DNA from 3 places in the Streptomyces sp. NPDC050147 genome. Region 1 is predicted to be linked to each of the others. Evidence: riboswitches for the same ligand, from Rfam matches in the RefSeq annotation. Region 1 holds a riboswitch; each other region holds the start of a gene.
What was found. A riboswitch is a leader RNA that binds a small molecule or an ion and turns the genes downstream of it on or off. The one in region 1 is predicted to bind cyclic di-AMP.

Region 1 (6,556 bases):
CGCGGGTGCGGGCGGCCGGATACGGTCAGGACCATGCAAGACCAGCCGCCCGCCCCCGCAGGGGACACCCACGCAGCCTGCCCCGCAGGGGCCACCGTCCCCACGCCCGAGGCCCAGGGGCCAGAGCTCTTCACGTGGGAGTTCGCCACCGACCCCTACCCCGCCTACGCCTGGCTCCGCGAGTACGCACCCGTGCACAAGACGCGGCTGCCCAGTGGCGTGGAGGCCTGGCTGGTCACCCGGTACGCCGATGCCAAGCAGGCGCTCGCCGACCAGCGGCTCAGCAAGAACCCGGCCCATCATGGTGAGCCCGCGCACGCGAAGAGCAAGACCGGCATCCCGGGTGAGCGCAGCGCCAACCTCATGACGCATCTGCTCAACATCGACCCGCCGGACCACACCCGCCTGCGCCGCCTCGTCTCCAAGGCCTTCACGCCCCGCCGCGTCGCCGAGTTCGCGCCCCGCGTGCAGGAGCTGACCGACCAGCTCATCGACCAGTTCGCGGAGAAGGGGGAGGCCGACCTCATTCACGACTTCGCCTTCCCGCTCCCCATCTACGCGATCTGCGACCTGCTCGGCGTGCCACGCGAGGACCAGGACGACTTCCGCGACTGGGCGGGAATGATGATCCGGCATGGGGGAGGCCCCAGGGGCGGGGTCGCCCGGTCCGTGAAGAAGATGCGCGGCTACCTCGCCGAGCTGATCCACCGCAAGCGCCTCGAACCCGGCGACGACCTCATCTCCGGGCTCATCCGTGCCTCCGACCACGGCGAGCACCTCAGTGAGAACGAGGCCGCCGCGATGGCCTTCATCCTCCTGTTTGCCGGTTTTGAGACGACCGTCAACCTCATCGGCAATGGCACCTACGCCCTCCTCACCCACCCCGAGCAGCGTGAGCGGCTCCAGGAATCTTTGCGGGAAGGCGACACCGGTCTCCTGGAGACCGGGATCGAGGAACTCCTCCGCTTCGACGGGCCCGTCGAGCTGGCCACGTGGCGGTACGCCACCGAGCCGCTGACCATCGGAGGGGAGGACGTCGCCGCCGGTGACCCCGTCCTCGTCGTCCTCGCCGCCGCCGATCGCGACCCCGAACGCTTCGACCGGCCGGACACGCTCGACCTCTCCCGCCGCGACAACCAACACCTCGGCTACGGCCATGGCATTCATTACTGTCTCGGCGCACCGCTGGCCCGGCTCGAAGGTCAGGCCGCCCTCGCGACGCTTCTGCGGCGCCTCCCTGACCTGCGACTCGCGGCGGAACCTGGTGATTTGAGGTGGCGCGGCGGGCTCATCATGCGGGGGCTCCGTACACTCCCCGTGGAGTTCGCGCCCGCACAGCGGAGCAAATATCAGCCGCCTGAACCGACGTCCAGCTGACGCGCCGTCAAGACTGTGACTTTCACGTGATCTCCGCTGCATCGACTTGTGACAAGCGTTCGACTGCCGCTACGTTCACCGACGACTCGGCATCCCGTGCCGCAGTCGTCGCTCCAGTCACGCGAAAGGCAACCGCATGCTCTCCGGCAATGGTCGTCACCGACGCCCCCGCCAGGCCCCGGCCCTGATCGTCGCGGCAGGAGTCGCGGGATCGGCCATCGCCATCCCGCTGCTCGGCGCCACCAGCGCGAGCGCGGCGTCCACCGCCACGTGGGACAAGCTCGCGGAGTGCGAGAGCGGTGGTTCCTGGAGCGCGGACGCCGGCAACGGCTACTACGGCGGTCTCCAGCTCTCGCAGCAGACCTGGGAGGAGTACGGCGGCCTCGACTTCGCGCCGAGCGCCGACCAGGCGAGCCGTTCCCAGCAGATCTCCGTCGCCGAGAAGGTCCTCGACGACCAGGGGCCCAAGGCCTGGCCGAGCTGCGCGCCGACCGCCGGCCTCTCCCAGGACGGCGCCGCCGCCGACGTCGACCCGGGTGCCCCGATCACGACGATTCCTTCTGACGAGCCGTCGGAGTCGCCTGAGTCGTCCGAACCGAGCGAGCCGAGCGAGTCGTCAGAGCCGGGCGAGACGGCCGACTCCTCGGACAGCGCCAAGCCGTCCGAAAAGCCGGACGCCGACGGCGAGTCACGAGACAAGAATCACGACGAGCCGGGCAAGTCGGGCGACCCGGGTGAGTCCGGTGACTCGGCCAAGTCGGACGACCCGGACAAGTCTCGCTCGGAGGACGCCACTTCGACCACCCCTTCGCCCTCCACCGGTGAGAGCGAAGGCCGCCACCGTGGCGGCGGCGCGGGCGACGAGGCGTCCGAAGGCTCCGCCCGCGAGGGTTCGGGCCGACACGCCTCCCGTGGCGACGAGCGCGAGCATGACGTCTCCGAGGGGACGTACACGGTCCGCTCCGGCGACAACCTCTCGCTCATCGCCGACGACCTGGATGTGAAGGGCGGGTGGACCGAGCTGTACGCCGAGAACGAGAAGTCCGTCGGCTCCGACCCCGACCTCATCCTTCCCGGTCAGAGCCTCGATTTGGGCGAAAAGTAAGGGTAGTTGGCGAGTCGCTTTGCGCTCGATGTCCCAATTGGCGCAAGTGAGAGATGGGTCTCAGAAGCCCTGATCGTCTTTGAAATTAGGCGGATCGCATGCCTAACGTCGTGACCGCTCGCCACAGCGGGCCCCGCCGGTCGGTACGCCGAGTCCTGCCAACGGCCGTTCGGGAACAGTCGTCGCGTAAGCGCCGTAGGCAGGAGCGGGGGACCCAAGGTTTGCGCCGGGCCGGTCCGTTGAAAGCCGAGCATCGCGAGAGCGAGCGAGGCGGACGGACAGGAACGGCTAGGGGTTAAGTCGCGCTCAAGAAGCGCGGCCGGGCAACTTCACTGGCCCGAACCCGACAGCTCACCTCGCAGGCGTCGGTGAGGGGATCACTCATGCTGTTTTCCAGCAAGGGCAAGCACCGCCGCCCGTCCAAGGCCACTCGTGTCGTCACGCTCGCCGGTGTCACCGGTGTCGCTGTCGCCGCTCCGCTGATGGCGGCCGGTTCGGCCTCCGCCGCGACGAACTCCGAGTGGGACGCCGTCGCCCAGTGCGAGTCGGGCGGCAACTGGTCCATCAACACCGGCAACGGCTACACGGGCGGCCTGCAGTTCTCGTCGTCCACCTGGGCGGCGTACGGCGGCACGAAGTACGCGCCCACCGCCGACAAGGCCTCCAAGGCCCAGCAGATCGAGATCGGCGAGAAGGTCCTCGCGGGTCAGGGCAAGGGTGCCTGGCCGAGCTGCGGCGTCGGCCTCTCGGGCGCTTCCAACCAGGGTGGCGGTGCGCAGCAGAGCGCCCCGCAGCAGACCCAGGAGCAGCCGCAGAGCAAGCCCAGCGCACAGACCGAGCAGCCGCAGCAGGCCGCCCCCAAGGCGGCCCCGAAGGTCGAGGCCGCACCGCAGGCCGAGTCCAAGAAGACCGTCGAGACGCCGACCGGCAAGACGGTCAAGAAGGGCGACGGCGAGTACAAGGTCAAGAAGGGTGACACCCTCTCCAAGATCGCCGAGGCCAAGGACGTCAAGGGCGGCTGGCACAAGGTCTACAAGCTCAACGGCGACATCATCGACAACGCCGACATGATCTACCCGGGCCAGCAGCTCCACCTGAGCTAGTCCTGGCGGGGTGCTCCCCCTCCCCGCCCCGGTGCGCGTATCCCCCGTACGCACCGGGGCGGGGTTCATTCGGTCCTCGCCCCGGACCTTCCACTCTTTGTTCCGTTCGGAAACATTTTGCTCTCGGTTTGTCCACGGGGCGGTCGCTCGGCTGGCTCTTGTCCGGGAGCCGGTTAGGCTCGTGTCCGCGAGGCCAACGTTTCGCGTACCCGCGTCACATCCCAGAAGGAGATGCTCGTGCCGTCCATCGACGTCGTCGTAGCCCGGGAAATCCTGGACTCCCGAGGCAACCCCACGGTCGAGGTCGAGGTCGGCCTCGACGACGGCAGCACGGGTCGTGCCGCCGTTCCGTCCGGTGCGTCCACCGGTGCTTTCGAGGCCATCGAACTCCGTGACGGTGACCCCAACCGTTACATGGGCAAGGGCGTGGAGAAGGCCGTCCTCGCCGTCATCGAGCAGATCGGCCCGGAGCTCGTCGGGTACGACGCGACCGAGCAGCGCCTGATCGACCAGGCGATGTTCGACCTCGACGCCACCGACAACAAGGGCTCGCTCGGCGCCAACGCCATCCTCGGCGTCTCGCTCGCCGTCGCACACGCCGCGTCGGAGGCCTCCGACCTCCCGCTCTTCCGCTACCTCGGCGGCCCGAACGCGCACCTGCTGCCCGTTCCGATGATGAACATCCTGAACGGCGGGTCGCACGCCGACTCGAACGTCGACATCCAGGAGTTCATGATCGCGCCGATCGGCGCCGAGTCGTTCTCCGAGGCCCTGCGCTGGGGCACCGAGGTCTACCACACGCTGAAGAAGGTCCTGAAGGACAAGGGCCTCTCCACCGGCCTGGGCGACGAGGGCGGCTTCGCCCCGAACCTGGACTCGAACCGCGCCGCGCTCGACCTCATCCTCGAGGCCATCAAGAAGGCCGGTTACGTCCCCGGCGAGCAGATCGCGCTCGCGCTCGATGTCGCCGCGTCCGAGTTCTACAAGGACGGCAGCTACGAGTTCGAGGGCAAGTCCCGCTCGGCCGCCGAGATGACCGAGTACTACGAGGAGCTCGTCGCCTCGTACCCCCTCGTCTCCATCGAGGACCCGCTGTTCGAGGACGACTGGGCCGGCTGGAACGCCATCACCGAGAAGCTCGGCGGGAAGGTCCAGCTCGTGGGCGACGACCTGTTCGTCACCAACCCGGAGCGCCTGGCCCGCGGCATCGAGGAGAAGTCGGCCAACGCCCTTCTGGTGAAGGTCAACCAGATCGGTTCGCTGACCGAGACGCTCGACGCCGTCGAGATGGCCCAGCGCAGCGGCTTCAAGTGCATGATGTCCCACCGCTCCGGCGAGACCGAGGACGTCACCATCGCCGACCTCGCCGTCGCCACCAACTGCGGCCAGATCAAGACCGGCGCCCCGGCCCGCTCCGAGCGCGTCGCCAAGTACAACCAGCTGCTCCGCATCGAGGAGATCCTCGACGACGCCGCGGTCTACGCGGGCCGTTCGGCGTTCCCCCGCTTCAAGGGCTGATCGTCGCCGGTCCCCGGCTCCGCTGAGCAGTTACCTACGTCCCCGTACTCGGTCCCGTACCGTGTGCGGGGACGTACGTACGTATCGGGGAGGCGGCACACATGGCCGTGAAGGACCGCGACCGGTTCTCCACCGCGACCAGACTGCGGCTGCTCGGCGAGCAGACCGCGGAGCGTGTCTACCGCTCCCAGACCAAGCGCCAGGCGCGCCGCTCCCGGCTCACGGGACGCGCCGCGCTCCTCGCGCTCGTGCTCTGTTCGCTGGTCGTCGCGCTCGCCTACCCGATAAGGCAGTACGTCTCCCAGCGCGCGGAGATCGCCGACCAGCGCACGGAGCAGGCCGAGCGCCGCGAGAACGTCGAGAGGCTGAAGGACGAGAAGGCCCGTTGGCGGGACGACGCGTACGCGGAGCAGCGCATCCGGGACCGGCTGCACTATGTGATGCCGGGCGAGACCGGCTACACGGTGATCGACCCCGAGGCGGCCAAGCAGCAGCGCACCGACCAGGGGGCCGCCGCCAGGCCCTGGTACTCGAACGTCTGGGAGGGCGTCGACAAGGCGGACCGCCCGGCGGACGACGACTGAATTCAGCAGAACTTCTACGGAACCGATCGAAAGACAGGCATGGAAACGCCCCCGCCGACCACCCCGCGCACCGACCCCACCGACGCCGACGTCGAGGCCTTCAAGCAGCAGCTCGGCCGCCCGCCGCGCGGCCTGCGGGCCATCGCCCACCGCTGCCCGTGCGGGCAGCCGGATGTCGTCGAGACGGCGCCGCGCCTGCCGGACGGGACGCCGTTCCCGACGACGTACTACCTGACGTGCCCGCGGGCCGCTTCCGCGATCGGCACGCTCGAGGCCAACGGCGTCATGAAGGAGATGTCGGAGCGGCTGAAGACGGACCCCGAGCTGGCCGCCGCCTACCGCGCGGCGCACGAGGACTACATCGCGCGCCGCGACGCCATCGAGGTCCTTGAGGGTTTCCCGAGCGCGGGCGGCATGCCGGACCGCGTGAAGTGCCTGCACGTCCTGGTGGGCCACTCCCTGGCAGCGGGCCCCGGCGTGAACCCCCTGGGTGACGAGGCGATCGCGATGCTGCCTGAGTGGTGGGCCAAGGGGCCGTGCGTCACGCCGTGTTCCGACGCTGGTGCTGGCGCCGATGCCACTGCCGAGCAGGAGCCCGCGAAGTGACCCGCGTAGCCGCCATCGACTGCGGCACGAACTCGATCCGCCTGCTCGTGGCGGACGCGGACCCGCAGACCGGCGAACTGGTCGACCTGGACCGGCGGATGACCATCGTCCGCCTCGGCCAGGGTGTGGACAAGACGGGCCGCCTGGCTCCCGAGGCCCTGGAGCGGACCTTCGCCGCCTGCCGCGAGTACGCGGAAGTGATCAAGCGTCACGGCGCCGAACGCCTCCGCTTCGTGGCGACCTCAGCCTCCCGCGACGCCGAG
Region 2 (12,202 bases), on a different contig from region 1:
GGCTGCCTCACCATGTATCTGTTCGGCATGAACACCGGCGGTCCCGCCCTCATCACCTGGGGGTGGGTCGGGGTCGGGCTCATGACGCTGTTCGTCGGCCTCGCGATGGCGGAGATCTGCTCCGCCTACCCGACCTCCGCCGGGCTCTACTTCTGGGCGCACCGCCTCGCGCCGACGCGTACGGCGGCGGCGTGGGCGTGGTTCACGGGCTGGTTCAACGTGCTCGGGCAGGTCGCCGTCACCGCCGGGATCGACTTCGGGGCCGCGTCGTTCCTGGGCGCGTATCTGAACCTCCAGTTCGACTTCCGCGTCACCGAGGAGCGCACGATCCTGCTCTTCGCCGCCATCCTCGTGCTGCACGGCCTGCTCAACACCTTCGGTGTGCGCATCGTGGGGCTGCTGAACAGCGTCAGTGTCTGGTGGCACGTCTTCGGGGTCGCCGTGATCGTCGGGGCGCTCGCCTTCTCGCCGGACTCGCACCAGTCGGCGTCCTTCGTCTTCACCGAGTTCGTCAACAACACGGGGTGGGGGAGCGGGCTGTACGTGGCCCTCATCGGCTTGCTGATGGCCCAGTACACCTTCACCGGGTACGACGCCTCCGCGCACATGACCGAGGAGACACACGACGCCTCCACGGCCGGCCCGCGCGGCATCGTCCGCTCCATCTGGACGTCATGGATAGCGGGCTTCGTCCTCCTCCTCGGCTTCACCTTCGCCATCCAGTCGTACGACGGGGCCCGTGAGTCGGCGACGGGAGCGCCGCCCGCCCAGATCCTGCTGGACGCGCTCGGGGCGACCACGGGCAAGCTGCTCCTGCTCGTCGTCATCGGCGCGCAGCTCTTCTGCGGCATGGCGTCGGTGACCGCCAACTCCCGCATGATCTACGCCTTCTCGCGGGACGGAGCGCTGCCGTTCTCGCACATCTGGCACTCGGTGAACCCGCGGACACGCACACCCGTCGCCGCGGTCTGGCTCGCGGCCCTGGGCGCGCTCGTCCTCGGGCTGCCCTACCTGATCAACGTCACGGCGTACGCGGCGGTGACGTCCATCGCCGTCATCGGGCTCTACATCGCCTACGTCATCCCGACCCTCCTGAGGCTGCGCAAGGGCGACGCATTCGAGCGCGGGCCCTGGCACTTGGGCCGCTGGTCACGCCCGGTCGGCATCGTCGCGGTGGCCTGGGTGGGCGTGATCACGGTGCTCTTCATGCTGCCGCAGGTCTCGCCGGTCACCTGGGAGACCTTCAACTACGCCCCGATCGCGGTCCTGGTCGTGCTGGGCTCCGCCGCCACCTGGTGGTTCGCGTCGGCCAGGCACTGGTTCCTGAACCCGGACCACGAGCGCACGGCGGCCCGCGAGGCGGCCCGCAGCGGGGCGCCGGAACCCGCCGATCCCTGACCGCGCGGCGGCCGCCCCCGGCCCGTCGCGCGACGCGCGACGGGCCAAGGATGCGATACCCGATCGGACGACTGGACCTCTGCGGCTATGCTCGGGGGGTGCATCCGCACGGACCGTTAGCTCAATTGGCAGAGCAGTGGACTTTTAATCCATTGGTTGTGGGTTCGAGTCCCACACGGTCTACCGGGAGCGGGAGAGGGAAAACCCCTCTGACCTGCAACGCAGCGCCTGAGTCGACTTCGGTCGGCTCGGGCGCTGCTTCGTTCTCGGGGCCTGCGTGTGGGATGCGTGCGCGGGCGGGGAGGCTGCGGCGCACGATGCCGGGGCGGTCCCACGTGCGGTGGGGCCAGGCGTTTGCCGGTCGTTCCAGGCCGGTTCGCTTTCACTCCCCCTGATGGCGTAGAGTTGCATTCAACGGCGCGGGGTGGAGCAGCTCGGTAGCTCGCTGGGCTCATAACCCAGAGGTCGCAGGTTCAAATCCTGTCCCCGCTACTAAAGACCGAAGGCCCGGATTCAGAAATGGATCCGGGCCTTCGGTGTTTCCGCCGTGATGCCGTGATGCCGTGATCCGGCGGTAACCCGCTCGGCCCACACCGGTCGCCCCGCGCCGCCCCTGCGGGAACCCTGAGTGAGTGGGGCAGCGAGGAGGAATCGGCGGGGGCGGCAGGCGTCCCGATGTCCGGCACGAGTGGGCGCTCGTGCGGACCCTCCCCCTGCTGCTCGTCGTCGCCGGGATCGTCTACGACATGTCGACCCCGCCCAGGTTCACCGCCGCGCCCCTGTTCACCGCGGCCCCGCTCATCGCCGCGCCCTTCTACTCGCTGCTCGGCACCACCCTCATCGGCGCCGCCTCCTGCACCGCCGTGCTCGCCCTGCACTTCAAGACCAGCACCACCACCGACGTCGATGCCATCACCGAACTCATCACGGTGGGGACCGTCGCCGTCCTCGCCTGCGTCATCAACCGCGTCGTACGCCGCAGCGACAAACAGCTCGCCTCCGCCCGCTCCATCGCCGAGGCCGCCCAGCGCGCCGTACTGCCGCAGCCGGCCCCCCGGATCGGCGGGCTCGACATCGCGGCGCGGTACGAGGCCGCGGAGGCCGACGCGTTCATCGGTGGCGATCTGTACGCCGTGCAGGACACCCCGCACGGCGTCCGCGTCATCGTCGGCGACGTACGCGGCAAGGGCATGGGCGCGGTGGCGGCCGTCGCCGTGGTGATCGGGGCGTTCCGGGAGGCCGCCGAGCAGGAGTCCACGCTGGAGGCCGTCGCGCAGCGCCTGGAGCGTGCCCTCGAGCGCGAGGGCACGCGGCGTGACGGGCTCGACGCCTTCGAGGGGTTCACCACCGCTGTCCTCGCGGAGATCTCGCACGGCGACGGCCTCGTACGCCTCATCAACCGCGGGCATCCGGGTCCGCTGCTCCTGCGCGGCGACGGACGGCTGTGCCTTCTGTCGGCCGCGGAGCCGGCGATGCCGCTGGGGATGGGCGACCTGGGCGCCTGGCCGGACCGTGCGGACGAGACGGAGTTCCCGCCGGGAGCGATGCTGCTGCTCTACACCGACGGGCTCTCCGAGGCGCGGGACGTCCGGGGGGAGTTCTACGACCCGGCGGCGCGGCTCGGCGGCCGGATCTTCCCGGGGCCGGGCGGCCCGGACGCGCTCTTGAGGACGCTCGTCGAGGAAGTGCGGCGGCACACCGGGGGCAGGGGCACCGACGACATGGCGTTGCTCGTGGTGCGGCGGCCCATGTCACCGGCCGTGACGGAAGGGCACCCCTCCGCATAACAACTGACGTACTGTCAAGGAGATGTGAAGCTCCGGTGTGTGAAGAAGTGGGGTCAACTCGCCCCGTTCCGGCCCCCGGTGTCCCGATAAGTGCGGGCCAAAGGCGTTAACGATCAGTCGGAACAGCTTGGAATACGGGCCCGCTGTCTATTAACGTTCGATAACGCAGCGCGGTCGTCCCAGCCGTCACTCGAGTCGGCTCCGCGCGCACGCGCCTAATCCCGAAAGGGAGCCGGGGAACCACTAATTGGGGTGAATCGGGCGTCTGTGCATCCGTGCCAGATGTTCGTAGGAGACCTTCCTGCTCCGAACCCGTCAGCTAACCCGGTAGGCGAGAAGGAAGGAAAGGAGTGCGCCCCAGTGGCGTCCAACCGCCCTGCCCCCCAAGGCGTGTACGTACCGAATGACGACGATTTCGGTGGGTACGACGACAAATCCTGGGAGGAATGGAATCCCACCGAGGAGTCCATCCGTCCCGTCCGCGGCAGGCACCGCGTCCACAAGCGGGGTGGCGGCGGGCTCGCCCGCAGCTCCACGGTTCTCGGCGTAGGCGTCATCGCCGCCGTCGGCGCGGGCGGCATCGCCACCGCGCAGGACGGCAAGCCCCCGGTCTCCATCGAGATGCCGGACCTCTCGGCCGTCACGGACTCGCTGCCGGAGGCCAAGTCGCTTCCGGGCGTGGGGTCCTTGATATCCGACGACTCGTCCGACTCGGGTTCCGCGGACAACGGCGTGACGACCGCCGCCGCGCCCCTCACCGCCGCGGGCCTCAGCACCGCCGACGCCGAGCAGGGCAGCACGGACGCGGGTGAGGCGCTGCGGGCCCGCATCATGGAGCAGGCGGAGAACCAGCAGGACCAGGCGGACGACGCGGTCCAGAAGGCCGCCGAGGAAGCCGCCGTCAAGCAGGCCGCCGAACAGGCCGCCGCCGAGCAGTCCGCGGCAGAGAAGAAGATCGCCGCCGACAAGGCCGCCGCGAAGAAGAAGGCCGAGGCCGCGGCCAAGAAGAAGGCCGAGGCGGAGCGCCTGGCCAAGCTCGCCAAGAGCTACACCCTCCCCGTCGCCTCGTACACGCTCACCGGCACCTTCGGGCAGCCCGGCTCCATGTGGTCCTCCGGCTACCACACCGGCCTGGACTTCGCGGCTCCGACGGGCACGCCCATCAAGGCCGTCCACTCCGGCACCATCAAGGAGGCCGGCTGGGCGGGGGCGTACGGCTACCGCACGGTCCTCGAACTCGACGACGGCACCGAGGTCTGGTTCTGCCACCAGTCCTCGATGAACGTCAGCGCCGGCCAGAAGGTCACCACCGGCGAGACCATCGGCCGCGTCGGGGCCACCGGCAACGTCACCGGCGCCCACCTCCACATGGAGGTCCACCCGGGCGGCGACTCCACCGGGGTCGACCCGGCGGCGTGGCTGCGCGGCAAGGGCCAGTCGATCTGAGGTAACCCCAGAACCCCGGTGGTCCTGGCGACAACCCCCCGACGCCAGGGCTGCCGGTTCGGCGTGCTCGCTTCCCGGGCGGGACCCCGGCATCCCGGTCGCCCCCGGCCCCCGGCCTCGGGCACCCCGGCGTCCCAGGAGATGGAATCGGCATCCCGTTCTGCGGAATGCCGCGGTCCATATGACCGTTGATCCCCTTATGACTTCTCTCCGCAAGCTTGGCTCTTCCGACCTCGAGGTCTTCCCGCTCGCCCTGGGCGGCAACGTCTTCGGCTGGACCGCCGACGAGGCGCAGTCCTTCGCCGTGCTCGACGCCTACACCGCCGCGGGCGGCAACTTCATCGACACCGCGGATGTCTACTCGGCCTGGGCGCCCGGCAACAAGGGCGGTGAGTCCGAGACCGTCATCGGCAACTGGCTCGCCTCGCGCGGCAGGCGTTCCGACGTCGTGCTCGCCACCAAGGTCGGCGGCCACCCCGACCACAAGGGTCTGTCCGCCGACACCATCAAGGCCGGCGCCGAGGAGTCGCTGCGCCGTCTGCGCACCGACTACATCGACCTCTACTACACGCACTACGACGACCCGACCGTCCCGGTCGAGGAGATCATCGGCGCGCTCGACGACCTGGTGACGTCCGGCAAGGTGCGTGCCGTCGCCGCCTCCAACGTGACCTCCGATCGGCTCCAGGAGTTCCTCGACTTCTCCGACCGCGAGGGCCTCGCGCGCTACTCGGTACTGCAGCCGCACTACAACCTCGTCTCGCGCGACACGTACGAGGGGACGCTGGAGCAGGTCGCCTCGCGTTCCGGCCTGGCCGCCGTCCCGTACTACGCGCTCGCCTCCGGCTTCCTGACCGGCAAGTACCGCCCCGGTGCGCGGGTCGACAGCGCGCGGGCCGAGGGCGCGGGCAAGCACCTGGCCACCGACCGCGGCCTGCGGGTGCTCACCGCCCTGGACGAGGTCGCCCAGGCGCGCGGCGCCGAGCTCGCGACCGTGGCGCTGGCGTGGCTCGCGGCGCAGCCGACGGTGGCGGCGCCGATCGCGTCGGCCCGTACGGTCGAGCAGCTGCCCGCGCTGGTCGCGGTGGGGGAGCTCGAACTGACGGCGGCCGAGGTGTCGACGCTGACGGCGGCTTCGGCGTAGGGCCCTAGCCCCGGTAGGGGTTGTACGCGGGGTAGGGCATCGCGGGCTGGGCGTACGGATATCCGTAGGGGGGCTGCTGCGGGTAGGGCTGCTGCGGGTAGGGCTGCTGTTGCGCGTACGGCTGCTGCCCGTACGGCTGTTGGTACGGCTGCCGGTACCCGTACGGCGGCGGCATCGGTACGAGCACCGGTGCCGTCGCGCGTGCCGCGTAGGCGAGGGCGGGCCGAGCGGCCTCGCGACGCTCCCACAGCGCGTGCAGCAACTCCCGCTCGCGTGCGACGAAGTCGGCGCCCGCCTTGCCCCTGCGTCCTCGGTGGCGCAGGAGCGCGAGAGACGTCGCGTACGTCTCGTACTGCGCGACCGCGCGCGCCGCGGCCTTGCCCTGGGTGTACGAGGCGTAGTCGCGGGCGAGCGTGCGGGCGCGCATCGTGCCGAGCGCGTACGGCTCGGGTGCGGTGAGCCAGCCCGCGATCGCGTACGCGGGCAGTTCCGCTCGCACGATGCGCAGGCCGCGCTGCCTGGTCCAGATGACGAGCCAGGTGAGCAGGCCGAACGCGGGCAGCATGAAGGTCGCGTACACGGCGAAGAAGCCGTAATCGCCGAAGCTGGCCGAGCCGTTCCACAGGGCGTGCAGGCCCATGGCGAGGAGCAGTCCGGCGAGCGGGAGCAGGACGCGCCGCCAGTTCCGCCGGTCGGCGCTGAGTGCGGCGATGCCGAAGCCGATGCCGGTGAGCACGGTGAACAGCGGGTGCGCGAAGGGCGACATCACGACGCGCACGAAGAAGGTCGCCGCCGTCACGGACGCGAGCCCGCTCTCGCCGTTGAGCTGGTCGGTGCCGAAGGCGCTGCCGAGGTAGAGGATGTTCTCGGTGAACGCGAAGCCGGTGGCGGTCACCCCGGCGATCACGACGCCGTCGACGATGCCGGTGAACTCGCGTCTGCGGAAGAGGAAGACGAGCAGTACGGCCACGGCTTTCGCGCTCTCCTCGACGATCGGCGCTATGACCGTCGCGCCGAGGGTGTCCGCGCTGGTGGGGTCCGCCGTGGCGGTGGCTATCCAGCGGGTCGCGAAGCTGTTGGCGACGATGGCTATGAGGGCGGCGGCGCAGGCGCCCCAGGCGAACGAGAAGATCAGGTTGCGCCAAGGGCCCGGCTGGACCCGCTGCAGCCAGCGGAAGGCGGCCACCAGGAGCGGCACCGGCAGCGTCGCGAGACCGAGCCCGACCAGGAAGCCCTGGGTGCCGGTCTGTTCCCTGACCAGGGCGAGGATCACCAGGCCGGACAGGGCGAGCAGCGTGACGAGGGCGGCCGCGCGTATCGCCCGCCGCTGCCACCAGCGTGCGTGCCGCAGCCCGGCGGGCCCTGCGGGGGGCATGGGGTGAGGGTGCGGAGAACGGGTGGCCACCCGTTGACCCTAACGAGGGACGGGGGTGGACCGCGACGGTGTCTCAGGCCGCGTGGCCGGTATCTCGATCCCCCTGGCCGGTGTTGCGGCCTTGCGGGCCGGTGTCGCGGCCTTGCGGGCCGGATGTCCGGCGGAACAGCAGGTCGTGGACGACATGCCCCTTGTCCAGGCCCTGGCCCTCGAACCGGGTGAGGGGACGGAAGGCGGGACGGGGCGCGTACCCGCCGTCGGCCCGGGTGTTCTCGAACGCCGGGTGCGCGGTGAGCACGTCCAGCATCTGCTCTGCGTACGGCTCCCAGTCGGTCGCGCAGTGCAGCACGGCGCCGGGCTTGAGGCGCGGTGCGGCGAGGTCGAGGAAGTCGGGCTGGATGATGCGGCGCTTGTGGTGGCGGGCCTTGGGCCAGGGGTCAGGGAAGTAGACGCGGAGGCCGTCGAGGGAGGCGGGCGGGAGCATTTCGCGGAGCAGGATGACGGCGTCGCCGTTCGCGACGCGGACGTTGGTGAGGCCGTTCCGCTCGGCGAGGCCGAGGAGATTTCCCTGGCCGGGGGTGTGTACGTCCACGGCGAGGATGCCGGTGTCCGGGTCGTCGGCGGCCATCTGGGCGGTGGCCTCGCCCATGCCGAACCCGATCTCGAGTACGACGGCGCGTTCGGCGCCGAAGAGCTCGGCGAGGTCGAGGGTGCGCTGCCCGTCGATGTCCAGGCCCCACTTGGGCCACAGCCGCTGGAGCGCGTCCGCCTGGCCGGCGGTGACGCGGCTCCTGCGGGGCTGGAAGCTGCGGATGCGGCGCTCGAAGTGTGAGCCCGCGGGGTCGGGCGCGGGCCCCTGCGGGAACCGGGGCTCGCCCTTCGGGCGCGGGGGGCGGGGGGCGCTGGGGGTGGTGGGTGACTCAGACACAGTGGGGCGATTTTATCTTTCCCCAACCCCGCCCCTTCCCGAAAACTCGCTCTGGCGCGAGGGCCTCGGTTGCCGTCATCACCGGCTTCGCCGAGTTCGTCCTCAAACGCCGGACGGGCTGAGATTCTCCGCCGGGCCGGGGAAGTCTTTTAGCCCCTGGGGGTCCCCCCGGACGGAGTCTGGGGGAGTTTGAGGACCGGGGTCTGGGGCGGAGCCCCTGCGCGGCGGAGCCGCCAATAGATACAGCCGGGAAGGGGTGCCCGCGCGCGAAGCGCGCTAATGGATGCAGCGGGGAGAGCCCCGCAGGGATCGCCCTACAGCAACCCCAGCACCCGCCGAGCCACCGCCCGCCCGATAGGCAGCGAAGCCGTCGCCGCAGGCGAGGGCGCGTTCAGCACATGCACAGCCCGCGCCCCCTCCCGTATCAGGAAGTCATCCACCAGCGTCCCGTCACGCAAGACGGCCTGCGCCCGCACCCCCGCCGCTGCCGGCACAAGATCGTCCGAGGTCACCGCGGGCAGCAGTCTCCGCACGGCCGAGGTGAACGCCTCCTTGGAGAGGGAGCGCCGCAGCTCCCCCGCCCCATACCGCCAGTGCCGCCCGGCGAGGCGCCAGGACCCCGGCCAGCTCAGCGTCCCCGCCAGCTCCCGTGGCCGCACCACACCCCATCCGTACCCCTCACGGGCCAGCGCCGGCACCGCGTTGGGTCCCACGTGGACCCCGCCCCCGATGCCCCGTGTCAGATGCACCCCCAGGAAGGGGAAGGCCGGGTCCGGCACCGGATACACCAGGCCACGCACCAGCTCGGGGCGCGCCAGGTCGAAGTACTCCCCGCGGAAGGGGACGATCCGCATCCCGGGGTCGTCACCGGCCAGCATCGCCACCCGGTCGCACTGCAACCCCGCGCAGTTGACCAGGATCTTTCCCCGCACCACCGAGCCGTCGGCCGTACGGACAGCCACCCCGAGCGCCGCACGCCGGTCGATGCGGACGACCTCCGCCCCGTACCGGACATCCGCCCCGGAGGCGTCCGCGAGGTGCTCCGCCACCGAGCCGTAGTCACAGATCCCCGTCGTGCCGACCTGGATCGCGGCGAGCCCCCGCACCTCCGGTTCGTACTCCGCGATCTGGGCGGGGCCCAGCTCCCGCACCGGAATGCCGTTCTCCCGGCCGCGCTGGACCAGTGCGTGCAGGCGGGGCAGCTCGGACCGCTCCGTGGCGACGATCAGCTTGCCGGTGACCTCGTGCGCGATGCCGTACTCCGCGCAGAACTTGACCATCTCGGCGGCGCCCCGCGCCGCGTACCGAGCCTTCAGGGAGCCGGGGCGGTAATAGATCCCGCTGTGGATCACCCCGCTGTTGCGTCCCGTCTGGTGCCGCGCGGGGCCGGCCTCCTTCTCCAGGACGGTGACCCGCGTGCCCGGCGCGGCGCGCGTGATGGCATACGCCGTCGACAGACCGACGATCCCGCCGCCGATCACCAGCACATCGCAGTCGTACGCCCCGGCCCGGACCATCCCGCATCACCTCCCACACCGATAGTGCACTGCGCCACTGACAACGCCCCCAAACCCGGCGAGGGCCGCAGGGTTACAGGGTGCGTAATTGCTGTTGCCGTTCCGGCGGCGCCCGGCTTGCGACGGTGCATGGGAGGACGGACTACGCGGGGGCCACGAGCAGCGGCCTGGCCCGCTCACGCAGCTCCACCACCCGCGGCTCGTCCCCGTACGGCTCCAGGCGGTGCAGCAGGTCCTTCACGTACTCCGTGGTCCGCGCGGACGAGATGCGTCCGGCGACCTCCAGAGCGCGTGTGCCCTGCTCGCAGGCGGCGTCGAGGTTCCCCGACTCCAGCTCGGCGACCGCCGACACCACGAGCCGCAGGCCGTGCGAGCGCACGAACTCCTCCGTCGGCCGCTTGAGCGCCTGCTCCGTGAAGCGCCGCACCTGACGGGGCGCCTTCAGGTCGCGATAGCACTCGGCGGCGTCCGCCGCGAAACGGTCGTAACCGTAGAAACCGAGCCATGACGGGTCGTTGTCTCCGTCCCGGGCCCGCTCCAGCCATCCCTCGGCCGCCCGGAGGGCCGCCCCCGCCGCCTGCGCGTCGTTGGCGCGCGCGTGTGCGCGTGCCTCGACGAGACGGAAGAAGCTCATCGTGCGTGCGGTGGCCAGACCGCGGTTGCGCTCCAGGGCCGCCTGCGCGAGGTCGACGCCCTCGTCGCCGAAGCCGCGGTAGGTCGCCTGGAGGGACATGGAGGCCAGGACGTACCCCCCTAAGGGGACGTCGGCCGCCGCGCGGGCCAGGCGCAGGGCCTGGATGTAGTAGCGCTGGGCGGCCTCCTGCTGGCCGGTGTCGAAGGCCATCCACCCGGCGAGGCGTGTCAGCTCGGCCGACGCGCCGAAGAGCGAGCGGCCCACCTCGTCCGAGTACGAGCCGAGCAGCAGGGGCGCCGCCTCGACCCGCAGGCACTCCGGGACCATCGACGAACGCCAGTCCCCGCCCCCGTACTTGGAGTCCCAGCGGCGGGCGTCCTCGGCGGCCTCCCGCAGCTTCACCACGTCGCTGTGGCCGACCTTCATCGGCTGCCCGCTGTTCGTACCGTCGGTGCCGTCGGCGGGATGGCCCGTCTCGCGGGGCTCGTCCAGGGCGACGTCGCGGGCGACCGAGCTGTCGGCCGGGGTTATCAGCCAGCGTGAGGCCGGCGTGGCGTACGCGCTCACCGCGAAGGAGCCGGCGAGCGACTGCCAGATGCCGCCGCTGCCCGCGCGCCTGCCCGCCAGGTCGAGGCGGTAGAGCTCGGTCGCCGACTTCACCGCGGCGCCCACGTCGCGCGGGAAGGCCAGGCCCACCTCAGGCGCGGGATCGGCGTCCGCGAGCCCGATCTCGTGCAGCGGGACGGGGCGGCCGAGCTTCTGTCCGATGGCCGCGGCGATGAGGTGCGGGGCGGCGCCCTGCGGCACCATGCCCTTGGACACCCACCGGGCCACCGACGTCTTGTCGTATCGAAGCGTCAACCCGCGTTGGCCGCCGAGGTCGTTGACCCTGCGCGCGAGTCCCGCATTGCTGATTCCCGCGAGGGCGAGAACGGTGCCGAGTTTTTCGTTCGGCCCGCGTTGCTCCCTGGACATGCGCCACCCCTCGACACAGACGGCTGCCGTGCGGTGGCTTGACCGCGCGGCATTCGTGCTGCGTTCCCCCAGGGGCAGCGGCGTCCGCGACTGCGACCGCCGTGGCCCGGAACCTCGGCCGCAAGAGCATTTGGCCGAGCCCCCAGGTATATGCCTCCGCGAAAACATCAGCACACACAGCGTAGTTCGCCGAATCCCAAGCGTTAAGAGGCGCAGTTCCGTATGGCGAGATTGTTGCCGGTAGGGAAGCGGTGGAGTGCCGGGGTGTGCTCCGGGTGTGTGGCCGTGCGCCTGCGTGTGCGCTCTTCACCGGCCATAAGGGGAGCGCTTCCATGGACGGTGCGTGGGTCGGCCCGCTGCGCTGGAGTCAGTGGGCTGGGGGACACCGCCGCCTCCATCCCCGCGGGCGGCGGACCGGTCCGGGGGGCGAACGCCGCCTCCCGGACTGTGTGTTGCCGTTCACGGTGCCGCCGCGTGAACGCCAACCGCCGATTTGGCTGAAAATCGCCTCTTCGGACGCCGGGGTCGTGCGCCCCGGCGCAAGGAATGCGCCGTGGTCGCGCCTTTCAAGTACCGCTCTCTCGCGGCAGGTCGACGGGAGCGTCGGCACCCCCGTAGCCACTCCCGCGCGCCTCCTTCGTGGCAGCATGGGACCCCAGTTCTCGATGCACTGGTTGTCCACAGCCTGTGGAGGCAACGATGCGGTGGTTGGTGGGGTGGAGCAGCACTGCCGTGAAGCCTGCGGTGGTGGGCTCGGCCGGGGCCACCGGTGAGAACGGCGAGACCGTTCATCCCGTGGGCTCCCAACTCCTCTGGGGTGACCCGGATCCGCTGTGGGCGGTGGGTGACTGGCGCCCGGACGAGGTGCGCACGGTGCAGGCCGACGAGCAGACGCGCATCGCGGTGCTCGGGACCTGCGGGGCGAGCGACGAGCAGCTCAGGGTCGGCCTGTTCGCCGCCCGCGGCGGCGCCCTGCGGCACCTGACCGCGTGGTCGGG
Region 3 (12,202 bases), on a different contig from region 1:
TCGAGCGCGCGTTCCGCCACGAGCGTCACCACCGCGTTCACGGGTCCGTTGACCTGCTCGATCCGGTCCAGGTGCGCCCGGACGACCTCGCGCGCGGACACCTCGCGGGTGCGGATCCTGACGGCGAGTTCGCGGGCGGTGAGGTGGACGAGCTCGGGGGGCGGGGGGAATGGGTGAGCGTCCGCGGCTTCGGCGGATCGGTGCGTTTCGGGGCTCATGCGACACCTTCGGCTCGGGGCGGCGGAGATCGCGACGAGGCGGAGTATGCCCACGCCGCCGCGCCGGTCATCCGTTCCGCACCAGAACCCTCGCCACAACGCTACGTACGTCCTGTACATTTTTTACAGGAAGTCTTGGGGAGCAGCCGACCCCGGCAGAGGAGAGACGCGCCATGAACCGACCGATCGCCCGTTATGTCCTGCCCGAGTTCACCGAACGCTCCAGCACGGGGCAGCGGACGCTGGACCCGTACTCGAAGCTGCTCGAGGAGCGCATCGTCTTTCTGGGGACGCCGATCGACGACACGTCGGCCAACGACGTGATGGCGCAGTTCATGCACCTCGAATACCTGGCGCCCGATCGCGACATCTCGCTCTACATCAACTCCCCGGGCGGCTCGTTCAGCGCGATGACCGCGATCTACGACACGATCCAGTTCGTCACCTGCGACGTGGCGACGACCTGCCTGGGACAGGCCGCGTCGTCGGCCGCCGTCCTGCTGGCCGCCGGCACCCCCGGCAAGCGGTCCGCGCTGCCCGGCGCCCGCGTGCTGATCCACCAGCCCTCGCTCGCCGAGCCGATCCAGGGCCAGACCTCCGACCTGGCGATCCAGGCCGACGAACTCCTGCGCACCCGCGCGCGGCTGGAGAAGCTGCTCGTCCAACACACGGGCCAGAGCGCCGAACGTGTCGCGGCCGACATCGAGCGGGACAAGATCCTCGACGCGGCCGAGGCAGTTGAGTACGGCCTGGTGGACCGAGTCATCGCCAGCCGCAAGTCGTCTTCGCGCACTCCGAACCCGCACACCCCGGACGCGGGGTGAACCGCCGATGCTGCCGCCCGAACTGCCCCCGCTGCCCGCTCTGACCCGCGCCGAGGGCGAGTTGATCGACCGGTACCTCGAAGTGGTCGACCTGCTGGGCCGGATCAACCCCGGCCGCGCCTCGGACACCTACGGCGGACTGCGTGCCGCCCAGGCCCTGGTGGCCGGCGCGACCGCCCTGCGGGACGCGCTGACGCTCATGCATCAGCGGGGCGAGAGCACCGTGCACGCGCCGACGTTGGCCCGTGCGCTGCGCGTTCTCGACGGGGAGCGGCGGACAGGACGGGTCACCGTGCCGCCCCCGTCGGCGTCCTGAGCGCCCGTCACCCGGGCCCTCGAACTCAGTTGTGTCCGGGGCCGATCTCAAACGAACCAAACGGGCTACCTCGTTCGGCGTAGACATCCGTCCTTTTTTGAGACGTCTTCAGTTGCGTCAGTTGTGTACGCGTGAGCCGGAATTACTCGTTCCGGTGCTGGTCGAACGATCATCCGGTGCCCTCTCCGCTCCCCGAATCCGACCTTGTCCACCCGAACGGTTCAGGCGTGAGGAGCCTCACAAAACACCGTTTCGACTCGGAATTCGTGCCCTTGACGGGTCAAGATCCCTTCCGACGACAAGCCCCCGCCACCACGGCGGGGCGGTCCGAGCGGACGCCAAATCCTGCCGCCGCCCGGATGACCGGTCGACATCTGTGCATCGGCAGGAGTGGAGGACCCAGGCATGACGGGTCGGTCCGGAAAGTCCGGACGACGGCCCTTGGGGTGAAGCCGCACACAGCGGCCGGGCAACTTCGCCAGCCCGAATCCGACAGGTCATCCTTCACAGGCGGTTGACGAAGGGTTGCGCATGACCGCGCTGAATCATGTCCCGTCGCTGCTCACCAGGGCCGGATCCGTGTCCGCCCTCACGCTCGCCGTCGTAGGCGGCACCCTCGTGGCCCCAGGGCTCACGTCGGAGGCAGAGGCGGCCACTCACGGGACGAAGGCGCTCAAGATCGCCGCCGCCAAGAAAGGCTCCCCGTACCGCTACGGAGCGACGGGACCGAACCGGTTCGACTGCTCGGGCCTGACCCAGTACTCGTTCAAGCGCGCGGGCAAGAAACTGCCGCGCACCGCCGGACAGCAGTACAACAAGACCCGCCACATCTCCGCGTCCAACCGAGTCCGCGGTGACCTGGTCTTCTTCCACTCCGGCCGGAACGTCTACCACGTCGGCATCTACGCGGGTAAGGGCCGCATCTGGCACGCCCCCAAGTCGAACACCGTGGTGCGGCTCGAGAAGATCTGGACGAAGAGCGTCTGGTACGGCAGGGTGCGCTGATCTTCCGTCACCGGCGGTCGGCCGGGCGGCGGTAGCGGTGGCGGTGGCCTCACGGCCGCCGTCACCGCCCGCCCGGCCCGGCGCGGCCCCCGCCCGGCCCTCTGGTCGGCGCGCCCGCCAGGCGTGGGGCGCGTGGGCGCGGATACTCGTGCGCCATGGCCGAAAACAACAGCTCTCACACCTCGGACGACCCACCGCGCAACGAGACGCGCTTCGAGCGCGCCGACCGCAACTTCGCGGAGCTTCTCCAGGAGCTGCGCGTCACGCAGGCCGGGGTGCAGATCCTCTTCGCCTTCCTGCTGACGCTCGCCTTCACCGAGCGCTTTCCCTCCCTCGACACGATGCAGCGCACCACCTACGTGACCACGCTGCTGCTCGCCGTGCTCGCCGCGGCGCTGTTCACCGCTCCGGCCGCCGTGCACAGGTCGCTCTTCCAGCAGCACGCCAAGCCACTGATCGTGCGCGTGTCGTCCCGCCTCGCCGGCATCGGTCTGACGGTCCTGGTGTTCGCGGTCTCCAGCGCCGTGCTCCTGGTCGTCGACGTGGCGGTGGGCCGGACCGGCGGGATCATCGCGGGGGCGGGCACGCTGGTGGTGTGCGCGGGCCTGTGGGGGCTGCTTCCCCTTCTGGTGCGCCGCGCGCGCGACGAGGGAGATGCGGACACGTCGGACGACGTCAGGCCGTCAGCGCCTCGGTGAGGAGCACCAGGCCGAGGACGCTCAGCGCGACGCCCGTGCCCCCCTCGATCGCACGGGCCGTACGCGGCTTGCGCAACCACCGCCCGAGCCGGTCGACAAGGAGCGCGACGACCGGGAACCACACCAGGGCGAGGGCCACGATGATCGACGCGAGCAGCAGTGTCCTGGGCATCGCGGGGCTGCCCGCGGGCACGAACTGCGGCAGCACGCTGAGGAAGGTGATGGGCGCCTTGGGATTGAGGGCGTTGGTGAAGAAGCCCTGACGCAGACTGCCCCCGACCGCCTCCTGCCGCGCACCGTCCCGGAGGCCGAAGCTCTCCAGCGGCCGCGCCGCCGACCGCAGCGCGCGACACCCCAGGTACAGGACATAGGCCCCGCCCACGACCTGCAACGCCCTGAAGAGGGTGGGGACGGCCGCGAGGACCGCCGCGACCCCGGCCACCGCGAGCGCCGTGTGCACCACAAGCCCGCCCGCCACACCGATCGCGCAGGCGACTCCGGCGCGGCGGGAGGTGAGGGCATTGCGCACCACGACGGCGAAATCGGCGCCCGGCAGCGCGACCATGCCCGCGGCGACGCCCGTGAAAGCGACCAGTTGTGCGTCCATGGCGGCAAGCCTGCCGTTCTCGTGCCTTCAGCAGGTATGTGGAATATTCTGGGTCTGCCTTAAGCAGTTGTTTACCCCCGTCGTTTACCCCGCCACCGGGAGAGACCATGTACGACCCCACGCGGCTCGCCGCACTGGTGGCCGTCTCCGAGGCCGGGTCGATCACACGCGCCGCCGAGCGCCTCGGCTACACCGTGCCCGCCCTCTCCCAGCAGCTGGCCAAGCTCGAACGTGAGGCGGGCACCGCGCTCCTGGTGCGGCATCACCGCGGGGCACGGCTGACCGGAGCGGGCGAGCTGCTGCTCGCGCGGGCTCGCCGGGTCCTTGACGAGATGGAGCAGGCCCGGCACGAGCTGGCCCGGCTGACGGGCCTGACCGGCGGCAGGCTTCGCGTGGGCACCTTCACCACCGCCGGAATCCATCTGGTGCCGCCCGCGCTGACCGCGTTCCGCCGCGCCCATCCGGACATCGAGCTGACGGTACGGGGCTACGAACCGCCGCTCGGCGTCGCTGCCGTGGCGGCGGGCGAGGTCGATCTGGCCCTCACGCACACGTATGAGCCCACGGATCCGGCACCGCTGCCCGCGTCCGTGAGCGCGGAGCCGGTCCTGGTCGAGGAGCTGGTCCTGGTGACCTCGCCCGGGCACGTGCTCGCGAGCGGCACCTCAAGGCTGCCCCTGAGCGAACTCGCCGGGCAGCCGCTCATCAGCATGGCGCCGACGCACCCGCCCCGGCAGGGCGTGGAGTCCGCGCTCGTCCGGGCCGGTGCGACCCCCTCGGTCCTGGTCGAGACTCCGGGCTACGCGCTGGTGTGCGCGCTGGTCAGCGCCGGGCTCGGCGTCGCCGTCGTACCGGAGATGGTGGCGCGGACGGCTGCCACCCCGGTGGGGACGAGGCCGCTGGAGCCGGGCAGTCTGCGCCGCACGATCTCGGTCGTCCACCGCACCGATCAGTCGCATCCGGCGGCGGACACCTTCCGGGCCCTGCTCCGGGGGGCCTTCGGCCGGTCAGTGGGGTGAGGTCGAGGTCGAGGGGGCCGCTGCCTCGCCGCGGACCGGCGCGGTCCACGGCAGTTCGATCCAGACCGTCTTGCCGCCCTCGGCAGTGGGCGTGACGGAGAGTCTGCCGCCGCACTCCGTTGTCAGCCAGCGGATGATGACCAGACCACGGCCGTTGTCCTGCTGGACGGCGGCGGGCAGCCGCTTGGGGTAGCGGGGGTGGCTGTCGGTGACACCGATGCGCAGCTGCTCGTCCCGGTCCAGCTGGACGTCCACCCGGAAGGTGGGCGACTCGCCCCGGGTGTGCTGGACGGCGTTCGTGGCGAGTTCGGAGACGATGAGCCGGACAGTGTCGGCCTCTTCGGTCTCACTCGGCAGGCCCCACTCGGCCAGGACGGTCGAGACGTATTTCCGGGCCGCGGAGACCGAGGCAGGATCGCTCGGCAGGGTGACGGATGCTTCCTGAAGGTCTGCCATGGCGACGTTGTCCCTTTCCCACCGGGGCTCGGCTCCGACTCGTAGCGAAGGCCCGAGGACAGTCCCGGAATGGTGCTTCGAATCAGCCTGCCACTCTTGGGCCCCTCAGAGGTGGCCATCCACCAAGATGTGCATATATCTGTCGCTCAAAGCGGTGAACTCTGCTACGAGAGACCATATTTGGGCGCGGGTTCGGCACTTCCTCTACTGTCGCCCCTGAGCGGCCCGGGGGAGGCCGAAAAGAAGCGCTCCGTCGGGAAGGAGACGGACATGCCGTACGGTCCCGCGGTGCGCCGCCGGAAACTCGGCGCCGAACTGCGTGCGCTGCGCACGCACGCCGGGCTCACCAGTGGCCAGGCGGCGGACCGGGTCGGCTGGCATCAGTCGAAGGTCAGCCGGATCGAGACCGGCCGTAGCAGCGTCAAGGCGGCTGACGTAGGGCTGCTGCTCGATGCGTACGAGGTGCGGGACCCTCAACTCCGCCAGTTGCTGGTGGCATTGGCGGGCTCGGACGACGACGGTGGCCGCCGCCACTGGTGGCACGCCTATCGCGAGCTGTTGCCGCCCGCCTACCGCGACTTCATCAGTCTGGAGTCGCAGGCCTGTCGGATGCGCACCCTGGAGACGACCGTCGTACCGGGCCTGTTGCAGACGCCGGACTACGCGCGTGCGGTGACGCGGGCGGCGCTCGACGGCCTGCCGGACCAGCAGGTGGACACGCTGGTGGAGGTGCGTCTGGCCCGTCAGGACGTGCTGCGCACGGCCCCGCCGCTACGACTGAGCGTGATCCTGGACGAGGCGGTGCTGCACCGGCCGGTGGGCGGCGGCACGGTGCTCGCGGGTCAGTTGAAACGGTTACTGGAGGCGGCGCGGCTGCCCCACGTACGGCTTCAGGTCCTGCCGTTCGCCGCCGGAGAACACGTGGGCCTCATCGGCCCTTTCGTTATTTTCTCATTTCCGAACATTGCTGATCTGGATGTGGTTGTTCTCGACCACTTGACGAGTAGCCTCTACCTCGAACGGAAAGAAGACCTCCAGGCCTACACCGAGGCCTTCAACTCCCTTCAGAGCAAAGCCCTTTCACCCGAGGAATCAACGGATCACATCGCCGGGATACGTGACGGCGCGTAAGGGGGCACCATGACGGCACTGCCTCGACACGTACCTTCCAGCACATCTCTGCACGGCGCACGGTGGTACCGCAGCAGTCGCAGCAACGGCATGAACAACTGTGTGGAGACAGCCTCGCTCGCTTCAGGGCCGAAGCAGGGGCTGCTCGCCGTGCGCGACTCGAAGAACACGGCGGGGCCCGCCCTGCTCTTCTCGCCCGCGACATGGGAGGCCTTCGTCCACGGCCTCCGGTGACTACCGGGGTGCGGTGCGGCTGATCACTCGTACGGCATCGGCGATCTGTTCGTCGGTGAGATCCGCTCGGGCGGTCAGCCGCAGCCGCGAGATGCCGTCGGGCACCGACGGCGGACGGAAGCAGCCGACGGCGAGCCCCGCGCCCCTGCAGTCGGCCGCCCACCGCACGGCCGCCTCCGGTGAGGGTGCGCGCACGGAGACGACGGCGGCGTCGGGACGTACCGCCGAAAGGCCTTCCGCCGTGAGGCGGGTCCGCAGCTCGGCCGCGACGGCGCGAGCCCGTGCGGCGCGCTCCGGCTCCCGGCGCAGCAGCCGCAGGGCCGCGAGGGCGGCGCCCACGGCGGCGGGCGCGAGCCCCGTGTCGAAGATGAAGGTCCGCGCCGCGTTGACCAGATGGTCGATGACCTTGGCGGGCCCGAGGACGGCGCCGCCCTGACTGCCGAAGGACTTCGACAGGGTGACCGTGGCCACCGTGTGGGACGTGCCCGCGAGCCCGGCCGCCTGCGGGGCGCCCCGGCCGCCGTCGCCGAGCACGCCGAGCCCATGGGCGTCGTCGACGACGAGAGCGGACCCGAACTCCTGGCAGGCGGAACTGAGTTCGGTCAGTGAAGCCGCGTCTCCGTCGACCGAGAAGACCGTGTCCGACACGACGATCGCGGGACCCGCGTGAGCGTCCAGTGTCTTGCGCACCGCTTCGGGATCGGCGTGCGGCACCACCTGCGTCGTGCCGCGGGCCAGGCGGCAGCCGTCGATCAGCGAGGCGTGGTTGCCCGCGTCCGAGACGATCAGCGAACCGTGCGGGGCGAGGGCGGTGACGGCGGCGAGGTTCGCGGCGTACCCGGAGGAGAGGACCAGGGCGGCCTCGAAGCCGCAGAACTCGGCGAGCTCGCGTTCGAGTTCCGCGTGCAGTTCGGTGGAGCCCGTCACCAGGCGGGAGCCGGTCGCCCCGCCTCCCCAGCGCCGGGCCGCGGCCGCCGCGCCTTCGGTGATCTCGGGGTGCCTGGCCAGGCCCAGATAGTCGTTGCTCGCCAGGTCGAGAAGGTCCCCGGCGTCGGCGGGGCGGGGACGCAGGGTGCGGACGAGTCCGGCCCGTGCGCGCAGGCTCGCCTGCTCGTCGATCCAGTCGAACGGCGAGCTCGCCATGGGGTCCCCTCCGGGTCGTCGGCACTGGCCGGTTTGTAGACAGTGCACAGACCCTAGCCGTCCGGCCACCGGGCCAGGATGTGGCAATACCCACACCTCTCAGCGTTTCTGTTGTGCGAAGTCTCCTTGGAAAGCGAGGCTCTCGTACGTAAGGATCAGCGCCATGGATCTGCTGAACACGCTGGTGGACAAGGGGCTTCGGCGCGAGCTGCCGACCCGTGACGAGGCGCTGGCCGTGCTGGCCACCTCCGACGACGAGCTTCTCGACGTGGTTTCCGCCGCCGGGAAGGTACGGCGGCAATGGTTCGGGCGCCGGGTGAAACTCAACTATCTGGTCAACCTCAAGTCAGGGCTCTGCCCCGAGGACTGCTCGTACTGTTCGCAGCGCCTCGGCTCGACGGCAGGCATCCTCAAGTACACCTGGCTCAAGCCCGACGAGGCCTCGCAGGCCGCGGCCGCCGGGGTGGCGGGCGGCGCCAAGCGGGTCTGTCTGGTCGCCAGCGGGCGCGGTCCCACCGACCGCGACGTCGACCGGGTCTCGCAGACCATCGAGGCGATCAAGGAGCAGAACGGCGGCGTCGAGGTGTGCGCGTGCCTCGGGCTGCTCTCCGCGGGCCAGGCGGACAGACTGCGCACGGCGGGCGCGGACGCGTACAACCACAACCTCAACACGTCCGAGGGCACGTACGGCGAGATCACCACGACCCACACGTACGCCGACCGCGTGGACACCGTGCGGCAGGCGCAGGCCGCGGGACTCTCCGCCTGTTCGGGACTGATCGCGGGTATGGGCGAGACGGACGAGGACCTGGTGGACGTGGTCTACGCGCTGCGCGACCTCGACCCCGACTCGGTGCCGGTCAACTTCCTGATCCCCTTCGAGGGCACGCCGCTGGCGAAGGAGTGGAACCTCACCCCGCAGCGCTGCCTGCGCATCCTCGCCATGGTCCGCTTCGTCTGCCCCGACGTGGAGGTCCGCATCGCGGGCGGTCGCGAGGTGCACCTGCGCTCGATGCAGCCCCTGGCGCTGCACCTCGCCAACTCGATCTTCCTGGGCGACTACCTGACCAGCGAGGGCCAGGCCGGCAAGACCGACCTGGAGATGATCGCGGACGCCGGTTTCGAGGTCGAGGGCACGGACACGGTGACGCTGCCGGAACACCGCGCGGACGCCATCGCGGCCGCGGGGTGCGGGTCGCACGGCGAGAGCGGGGGCGGCTGCGGGCCGTGCGGCTCGTCGGAGCGCGAGCCGGCACCGGCCGAGGCCGCCTCGGACGAGACGTCCGAGGCGCGTACGGACCTGGTGGCGGTACGCCGCCGGGGTGCGGGAACGGATCTGGCGCCCAATGCCTGACCTCTCCGTTCCCGAACTGCTCGATCTCGACCGTCGCCACGTGTGGCACCCGTACGGCCCCATGCCCGGCCGCCAGGAGCCCCTGGTGGTCGAGGCGGCGAGCGGCGTGCGGCTCCGACTCGCGGGCGGAGGCGGCGAGTTGGTGGACGGCATGTCCTCCTGGTGGTCGGCGATCCATGGTTACAACCACCCCGTGCTCAACGACGCGGTGCGCGGTCAGCTGGACCGGATGAGCCATGTGATGTTCGGCGGGCTCACCCATGAGCCCGCCGTGCGCCTGGCGAAGCGTCTTGTCGACATATCTCCGGACGGGCTCGAGCATGTCTTCCTCGCGGACTCCGGTTCGGTGTCGGTCGAGGTCGCGGTCAAGATGTGCCTGCAGCACTGGCGCTCGCTCGGCCGCCCGGCCAAGCGGCGGATGCTGACCTGGCGCGGCGGCTACCACGGGGACACCTGGCAGCCCATGTCGGTGTGCGACCCCGAGGGCGGCATGCACGAGCTATGGCAGGGGGCGCTGCCCCAGCAGGTGTTCGCGGACGCGCCGCCCGCGGGCTTCGAGTCGTACGACGACGCCTACGCCGACCATCTGCGCGAGGTGATCGGGCGCCACGCCGACGATCTCGCCGGTGTGATCGTGGAGCCTGTGGTGCAGGGCGCGGGCGGTATGCGGTTCCACTCCCCCGCCTATCTGCGGGTCCTGCGGGAGGCGTGCGACGAGCATGACGTGCTGCTCGTGTTCGACGAGATCGCCACGGGGTTCGGCCGCACGGGCGCGCTGTTCGCCGCGGATCACGCGGGGGTCACGCCCGATGTGATGTGTCTGGGCAAGGCGCTGACCGGAGGCTATCTGACGCTGGCGGCGACGCTGTGCACCTCGCGGGTCGCGGACGGCATCTCTCGCGGCGAGGTTCCGGTCCTGGCCCACGGCCCGACGTTCATGGGCAATCCGCTCGCCACGGCGGTGGCCTGCGCCTCCATCGAGCTGCTGCTCGGGCAGGACTGGCAGAGCGAGGTCAAGCGCATCGAGGCGGGCCTGCGCGACACGCTGGCCGAGGCGGCGGAGCTGCCGGGTGTACGGGACGTACGCGTGCTCGGCGCGATCGGCGTCGTGCAGCTGGACCACGACGTGGACATGGCGGCGGCAACGCGCGCCGCGACGCGCGAAGGGGTGTGGGTGCGGCCGTTCCGTGACCTCATCTACACGATGCCGCCGTTCATCACGAGCGACGACGACGTGACACGGATCGGGCGCGCGGTGTGCGCGGCGGCGAAGGAGGGCTGAGATGACGGTCGTCGTGGTGTCCGGGACGGGCACCGAGATCGGCAAGACGGTGACGACGGCGGCGGTGTCCGCCCTCGCGCTCGCCTCGGGGCGCAGCGTCGCGGTGCTCAAGCCCGCGCAGACGGGAGTGGCGCCCGGTGAGCCGGGCGACGCGCGAGAGGTGACGCGACTTGCGGGCGACGCGGTCACCACCCTCGAACTCGCCCGCTTCCCGGAGCCGTTGGCGCCGAACACCGCCGCGCGGCGGGCGGGCATGGCGCAGGTCCGTCCGTACGAGGTCGCCGCGGCGGCGGAGAAGCTGGCGGCCGAACACGACCTGGTCCTGATCGAGGGGGCGGGCGGCCTGCTGGTCCACTACGACGACGAGGGCGCCACCCTCGCCGACGCCGCGCGCCTCCTCACGGCGCCGGTCCTGGTGGTCGCGTCGGCCGGCCTCGGCACGCTGAACACGACGGCCCTCACGGCCGAGGCACTGCGGGCACGCGACCTCACCGCCCTGGGGGTGGTGGTCGGCAGCTGGCCCGCGACACCGGACCTGGCATCACGCTGCAACCTCGCTGACCTGCCACGGTGCGCGGGCGCTCCCCTGCTGGGCGCTGTACCGGAGGGCGCCGGATCCCTTGCGCCCGTCGACTTCCGCGGCCGGTCCGGGACCTGGCTGTCCCCGGAACTGGGAGGAACGTGGAACGCCACGGCGTTCACCACGCGGGAGGCACCGCCGGGCGGCTGAGTTGACGAGGGTCCACGGGCGGCCTGGCATTACGGCGGGCCGCGCCTGGCACGGGTTGCGGGTCTCGCCTGGCACGGGTTGCGGGCCGCGTCTGGCACGGGTCGCGGGCCGCGCCTGGCACGGGTTGCGGGCCGCGCCGGGGGGGCTGCGAGACTCGCGCGGCGCCCACGCGGTCTCCGTCCGGCACCGATGCGGAACTCGCGCGGCACGGTCCGCCTTCGTGCGCCCGCGCGTGGCGCGGATCCCGGTGAACTCCTTGGCCAGGCCAGGGCGAGCCGTTCCGGCAGCCCGTCGTCCAGTGCCGACCGGCACGGCTACGGCTCTCGCCAGCTCCCCACCGAACTTTACGTCCGGTACCGCTGCGGGTCTTGCCCAGCGCCCCACGCGGACTTACGTCCGGCACCGCCGTCGGTCTCGCGCGGCGCCGCTGTGGCTCTCGCCCAGGGCCCGCGGTGTCCGTCCGCGGCTCTCGCCCAGCGCCCGCGGCGTTCGCCCGGCACAGCTGCGGCTCTAGCCCGGCGCCCCACGCGGTTTCGCCCAGCGGCTACGGGCCGCGCCCAGCACCACCGCGGCTCTCGCACGGTGCCCCGCAGCTTTCCGTTTCCGCCCGTGCCGCCCTCGTTCGGCGGTCCGTGAGTGTGCCTCGGCGCTCGGGCGGATCCGGCGCAGACGGGTGCCCCCGGCATCGTCGGGAGGACACGGTGTTCGACTCGCTTGCGTTCGGCGTAGGGGAAAGCGGCGTCGCGGGGGCACCATTGCCGTATCCGCTCGCCCCGCCGAGGAGGGCCCATGTCACCTCGCTCCGCCAAGGCCGCGTCACGAGATGCGGTGCATCATCCCGTCTTCGCCCGGTTCTACGCCCGTCAGAGCGTGGCCGCCGAGCGCGTCATCGCCACGTACCGCAAGGAGCTGCTCGCCGGTCTCTCCGGGCGGGTGATCGAGGTCGGCGCGGGGAACGGGCTGAACTTCGCGCACTACCCGGCGGCGGTCTCCGAGGTCGTGGCCATCGAACCGGAGCGCACCCTGCGCCAGTTGGCCGCGTCGGCGGCCGTGCGGGCCGACGTACCGGTCGACGTCGTGCCCGGCGCCGCCGAGGCGCTGCCCGTCAAGAGCGAGGCCTTCGACGGAGCCGTGGCCTCACTGGTGCTGTGCAGTGTGCGTGACGTACCCCGCGCCCTCGGCGAG

Region 2: another riboswitch for cyclic di-AMP. It lies ahead of AB0I94_RS18225 (M23 family metallopeptidase); the one in region 1 lies ahead of AB0I94_RS11445 (transglycosylase family protein).
Region 3: another riboswitch for cyclic di-AMP. It lies ahead of AB0I94_RS20165 (C40 family peptidase); the one in region 1 lies ahead of AB0I94_RS11445 (transglycosylase family protein).

What each region holds. Positions count from the first base shown of each region.
Region 1 covers NZ_JBFALJ010000005.1:270,138-276,693, forward strand. The annotation lists gene AB0I94_RS11435 (cytochrome P450) at 34-1,377, shown strand; gene AB0I94_RS11440 (transglycosylase family protein) at 1,514-2,482, shown strand; cyclic di-AMP (ydaO/yuaA leader) riboswitch at 2,717-2,862, shown strand; gene AB0I94_RS11445 (transglycosylase family protein) at 2,866-3,585, shown strand; gene eno (phosphopyruvate hydratase) at 3,823-5,103, shown strand; gene AB0I94_RS11455 (septum formation initiator family protein) at 5,205-5,687, shown strand; gene AB0I94_RS11460 (DUF501 domain-containing protein) at 5,727-6,293, shown strand; gene AB0I94_RS11465 (Ppx/GppA phosphatase family protein) at 6,290-6,556, shown strand, end outside.
Region 2 covers NZ_JBFALJ010000010.1:229,809-242,010, forward strand. The annotation lists gene AB0I94_RS18205 (amino acid permease) at 1-1,398, shown strand, start outside; tRNA gene AB0I94_RS18210 (tRNA-Lys) at 1,509-1,581, shown strand; tRNA gene AB0I94_RS18215 (tRNA-Met) at 1,817-1,890, shown strand; gene AB0I94_RS18220 (PP2C family protein-serine/threonine phosphatase) at 2,049-3,185, shown strand; cyclic di-AMP (ydaO/yuaA leader) riboswitch at 3,388-3,534, shown strand; gene AB0I94_RS18225 (M23 family metallopeptidase) at 3,546-4,631, shown strand; gene AB0I94_RS18230 (aldo/keto reductase) at 4,831-5,775, shown strand; gene AB0I94_RS18235 (PrsW family intramembrane metalloprotease) at 5,780-7,180, opposite strand; gene trmB (tRNA (guanosine(46)-N7)-methyltransferase TrmB) at 7,224-8,078, opposite strand; gene lhgO (L-2-hydroxyglutarate oxidase) at 8,393-9,595, opposite strand; gene AB0I94_RS18250 (MFS transporter) at 9,738-11,204, opposite strand; gene AB0I94_RS18255 (asparagine synthase-related protein) at 11,904-12,202, shown strand, end outside.
Region 3 covers NZ_JBFALJ010000012.1:138,226-150,427, reverse strand. The annotation lists gene AB0I94_RS20180 (amidase) at 1-218, opposite strand, end outside; gene AB0I94_RS20175 (ATP-dependent Clp protease proteolytic subunit) at 392-1,042, shown strand; gene AB0I94_RS20170 (hypothetical protein) at 1,050-1,358, shown strand; cyclic di-AMP (ydaO/yuaA leader) riboswitch at 1,695-1,886, shown strand; gene AB0I94_RS20165 (C40 family peptidase) at 1,890-2,363, shown strand; gene AB0I94_RS20160 (DUF6328 family protein) at 2,519-3,061, shown strand; gene AB0I94_RS20155 (LysE family transporter) at 3,039-3,668, opposite strand; gene AB0I94_RS20150 (LysR family transcriptional regulator) at 3,776-4,687, shown strand; gene AB0I94_RS20145 (ATP-binding protein) at 4,676-5,143, opposite strand; gene AB0I94_RS20140 (helix-turn-helix transcriptional regulator) at 5,414-6,274, shown strand; gene AB0I94_RS20135 (DUF397 domain-containing protein) at 6,284-6,508, shown strand; gene AB0I94_RS20130 (8-amino-7-oxononanoate synthase) at 6,509-7,651, opposite strand; gene bioB (biotin synthase BioB) at 7,815-9,005, shown strand; gene AB0I94_RS20120 (adenosylmethionine--8-amino-7-oxononanoate transaminase) at 8,998-10,287, shown strand; gene bioD (dethiobiotin synthase) at 10,289-11,017, shown strand; gene AB0I94_RS20110 (class I SAM-dependent methyltransferase) at 11,807-12,202, shown strand, end outside.